Regions from separate parts of the Lysinibacillus sp. NPDC097287 genome, predicted to be linked through region 2. Evidence: riboswitches for the same ligand, from Rfam matches in the RefSeq annotation. Region 2 holds a riboswitch; the other holds the start of a gene.
The links. A riboswitch is a leader RNA that binds a small molecule or an ion and turns the genes downstream of it on or off. The one in region 2 is predicted to bind cobalamin.
Positions count from the first base shown of each region.

Region 1: it holds a riboswitch for cobalamin, as region 2 does, so the genes downstream of both, ACIQ2D_RS13615 (ribonucleoside-diphosphate reductase subunit alpha) here and ACIQ2D_RS07200 (ABC transporter substrate-binding protein) in region 2, are expected to answer to the same signal.

Region 1 covers NZ_JBIWCX010000009.1:12,263-14,668, reverse strand. The annotation lists gene ACIQ2D_RS13615 (ribonucleoside-diphosphate reductase subunit alpha) at 1-1,113, opposite strand, end outside; cobalamin riboswitch at 1,270-1,458, opposite strand; gene ACIQ2D_RS13610 (hypothetical protein) at 1,569-2,252, opposite strand; gene ACIQ2D_RS13605 (ECF transporter S component) at 2,249-2,406, opposite strand, start outside.
Region 2 covers NZ_JBIWCX010000003.1:386,466-388,871, reverse strand. The annotation lists gene argS (arginine--tRNA ligase) at 1-486, shown strand, start outside; cobalamin riboswitch at 705-893, shown strand; gene ACIQ2D_RS07200 (ABC transporter substrate-binding protein) at 1,129-2,091, shown strand; gene ACIQ2D_RS07195 (FecCD family ABC transporter permease) at 2,088-2,406, shown strand, end outside.

The sequences.
Region 1 (2,406 bases), on a different contig from region 2:
GAAAGAACCGTCACCTTTCTTCTCATCATAGAAATCCTCAAGTGAAAAGCCCATAATTTCACGCACTTCATGCGGATCAAATAAATGCCAATCCTCGCGTGCCTCTACAGCTTCCATGAACAAGTCTGGCAAACACAGCCCCGTGAAAATATCATGAGCACGTAAACGTTCGTCCCCATTATTTAGACGCAAATCTAAAAACGTAAAGATATCCTTATGCCAAATATCTAGATACACAGCAATTGCCCCTTGGCGCTGACCCAGCTGATCGACTGATACAGCAGTATTATTTAACTGCTTGATCCATGGTAGAACACCACTCGACGCACCTTTAAAGCCTTTAATCGATGAACCACGGCTTCGGATTTTACCCATATACACGCCAATGCCCCCACCGTTTTTCGATAAAGTCGCCACATCTGTATTCGTATCATAAATACTTTGCAGGCTATCATCGACTGTATCGATAAAGCAGCTAGATAATTGCCCGTGCGTTTTCCCCGCATTTGATAAAGTTGGTGTAGCAACCGTCATAAATAAATTACTCATCGCCCAGTAAGATTCACGTACCTTCTCTAAGCGATTTTCTGTTTCATCTTGCATAAGCGTCATCGCAATTACCATCCAACGTTCTTGCGGTAATTCGACTGGTGTTTTTGTATAGTCACGTACAACATAGCGGTCCATCAATGTTTTTAAACCGATATACGTAAACAGTTCATCTCGGCTTGGCTCTAGATATGATGCCAGCTCCGTTAATTCTTTCATGCTATATTTTGTCGTTAGATTTTCATGGTAAAGACCCGCTTCTGTGTAACGCACTAGCTGATCAGGGAATGATTTGTAAACCTCTTCCACATCGATACCACGTTGTTTCGCAAATTGGTCGTATAATTTTTCTAAATACACCTGTGCTGCGACAAATGTCCAGTACGGTTCTTCTTCGTCAATTAGGCTAAGCGTTTGTAAAATCATCGCATCTGCCCACGCTTCAAACGTAGCGTCCTCATTTTTTCGTAGCCAACGATCCGATAACCTTACAAAACTTTCAAGTTCATCCTCCGTGTACTTTTTCTTTAACTTAGCGATTTGCTGTTCGATTTGAATCGTCATATACTCTCTCCCTTTCTTTCAGCCACACAAAAAAGCGACCACACAACCTGTATCGGTTGCGTGGTCGCATAAAAATCGGAAATGGAAATGAAGGACATGTACACAAAGAAGTGGACAAATCTCTCGCCTCCACTTCTCAATCCCCGAAGAATGTGTTGCTGTCTTGAACGTAACGGCAGGTCTCCTGGCTCGTGCCTTTAGCCAAATGATCGCCTTCCCGTTTTTCACAGTGGCTTTTTGATCATTTGTCAGCACTCACAGTTGCGGGGACAGCTTCGGCTTTAGATGACTCTATTTCCGAATTCCCTATTAAACCATAATGGTACCGCTTGTCCAAAATACTATATATTGTGTTTTAACTCCTAAACAAATCTAACATATTGTGTTTAATGTTTCAAGAGGTGTTTTGCACTTTGTAGTTTACAAGCCACTACTTTTGCTCGAAGCAAGCCCAATTAACCTGTAGTTATACACAATTTCTCAAAATTTCTTGTGAAAATATTTTGGGCTAGTTTCTCTTTTTCGGGATGCAACCCGAGTAAAATGACAGTACATGGGCCTGCAGTTTTTGCAACATCTAGTGAGCATTCTACTTTTTTACCACCAAATAATCGTGAAAACTCAACTTGAAGTCCCTTTGAACCAACCGGCCAAACTTGCTGTACAATTTCTTTATGCCAGGCATCAAAAATAGGTTGTAACAGCGCAACATTTTCAGGCTGCTCTAGCACCTCATTACCAACAAGTGGCAGTCCGTATGTGTACCAAATTAGCTCACTATGCTCATATGCGGCACGCTTTTGTATCTCACCAATCATCGTGATAGATAAGCCTGATTGTAATGTTGGCATATTTGACTCAGAGGAACCATCTACGGGTGGACGAACTAGACCTATTTCATCAAATACCTGCTCAATTCCTGCTACATAGTGATTCCATGCTTCATCCCCTGAAAAATTAGCAAGTAAAATATGTGTAGGAATAGCATTAGCAGCGAGCTGCTCTAAAAATGTTACCCGTGCCGTTAAATATGCCGATAATTTGTCAGGTGCAGCCACAATATCTTGCGGTTTTTCACCAATGGCCGCGGCATTATCTGTTGTTGCGATCAAGCCGCCAATTCTTACTGCATTTCTCAATGTACTCGCCCTTCTTTTCGTACAAAAACTTTCGAAATGACTGGCATCGCTACAGCGACAATCACTAAGTTAATGAGTGTTGCCATGAACAGACCAGGTAATGCTCCCCAGAAAAATGCCGGACTAATGATGAAATAAAAAGGCAGTGGTGCAA
Region 2 (2,406 bases):
GAACTTGTAGAAGAAGTAGGCTTAGATGCTGTACGTTACTTCTTTGTGAAAACAGCTGGCGATTCACATATGGACTTCGACTTAGACCTTGCTGTATCACAATCAAATGAAAACCCAGTGTACTATGCACAATATGCACATGCACGTATTTCTTCAATTTTACGTTCAGCTGGCGAACAAGGCTTTGCGGCTTCAACGGACAACTTGAATCTATTAACAGCGGAAAAAGAAATCGACCTTCTGAAAAAAGTGGGCGACTTCCCGAAAGTAGTAGCAGATGCTGCGAAACACCGCACACCGCACCGTATTGCAAACTACATTCAAGAAACTGCTGCAACATTCCACAGTTTCTACAATGCAGAAAAAGTACTAGATGCTACGAACAAAGAGCTAACAGAAGCTCGTCTAGCCCTAATTACTGCAGTTCGCACAACAATTGCCAATGCATTACGTCTAATTGGTGTATCTGCTCCGGAAAAAATGTAAGACCGAAAATATCAAAACAGTTTCTGATGAAAATCGGAAACTGTTTTTTTATGTGGATTTAAGGTTGAGCCCGATAGAACAGTAGGCGTTGCATGGAATGTGTGCGCCAATGAAAATTGCACCGTATTTTATAGATATTGTTTAAAGTGTGAGGTTCTGTTTTAGAGTCTCTACTTTTTATCGTTATATAATTCTTTTTTCATGTATAATAAGAAAAGATTGAATAAAATGATAAAGGTTCTTTATCTGCCAAGGATAAAGTGAAAAGGGAAATCGGTGTAATTCCGATGCGGTCCCGCCACTGTAAGTGTGAGTTTTTTCAAACCAAGCCACTGAAGATTTTCGGGAAGGCATGAAAAAGCGTTTGTAGCACGAGCCAGGAGACCTGCCTTTATAGAGCAACACATAACAGCCTACGAGGATAGGGTGGTGATTTTTTGCGACCGCAATATTGTGCAAGCATCGCCCCTCGTTTTTTTAGACGATGGGGCTTTTTTATGTTTTGTAAGGTGGATGTCGATAAAGCTGAAAATATGGACGATAAATCCACGAAGTAGGACGATAAAACGCCGAAGTGTATCGATAAATAATGCAAAGTGGGCGATAAAGTACGTGCCCACATATTCTAAGGAGGATTCAGCAATGAAAAAGTATTGGAAAATAGGATTATCTGCATGTTTAACAATAGGGTTACTCACTGCATGTAATACAAAAGAAGAGAAAATAGAACAGCCATCTACAGAGCAACAGGCTGATGCACAAGTGGAAGAAGTAACATTCCCGATTACAATGACAGACACAATTGGCAATGATATTACGCTTGAAGCACCACCAGAACGCATTGTTTCACTAATTCCAAGTAATACCGAAATATTATTTGATCTTGGATTAAATGATAAAATCGTCGGCGTGAATGACTTTGATGATTATCCAGCAGAGGCAGCAGAGAAAGAAAAGGTCGGCAGTATGGAATTTAATATTGAGAAGATCATTGCACTGACACCAGATATCGTTTTCGCGCATGAATCTAGCATGGCCTCATTGGGAGGCGCATTAGATCAGCTAGAGTCAGCAGGTGTGAAGGTATTTGTCGTAGCGGATGCCAAAGATTTCAATGAAACGTATACTACAATTAAGCAACTAGGTCGTGCAACAGGGAAACTGCCAGAAGCTGAAAAAACGATTGCGGAAATGAAGGCAAAGGTAGCGGAAATTCAAGCGAAGCTGAAAGACGTTGAGCCGAAAACAGTATTTGTAGAGACTTCGGATGAGCCTGAAATTTATACTGCTGGCAAGGATACGTTTATGCAAGAGATACTGGATATGATTCATGCTGAAAATATCGCAGCTGATACAAAAGGTTGGTTTAAAATTGACGCAGAGCAAATCATTTCGAAAAATCCAGATGTTATCGTGGTCACTTATGACTATGTGCCAGACATCTTAACAAAAATTCCACAACGTGCAGGTTTTGAAACAATTACTGCGGTGAAAAATAATGCGATTGTGCAAGTAGATGAAAGTATGACAAGCCGTCAAGGACCCCGTTTAGCAGATGGACTTGAGGAATTAGCGAAAGCTATTTACCCAGAGGTATTCGAGTGAGTAAAACAGTTTTTGCCTATATAACGGCGATTGCACTCTTGATCGTCAGCATATGGTGTGGTGTATCTATAGGCTCAGTCAACATTCCTCTAGAGGTGCTATGGAATAAGGCGGCAGATGAAACCGCAGCGAATATTCTATGGAAAATCCGGATGCCGCGTGTGATGCTTGCAGGGCTTGTCGGGGCATCACTTGCGATTGCAGGGGCAGCATTCCAAGGACTACTAAAAAATCCGCTTGCCGATCCATATACATTAGGGGTTTCTTCGGGTGCATCGGTCGGAGCAGTCATGACGCTATTTTTCGGTCTATCGA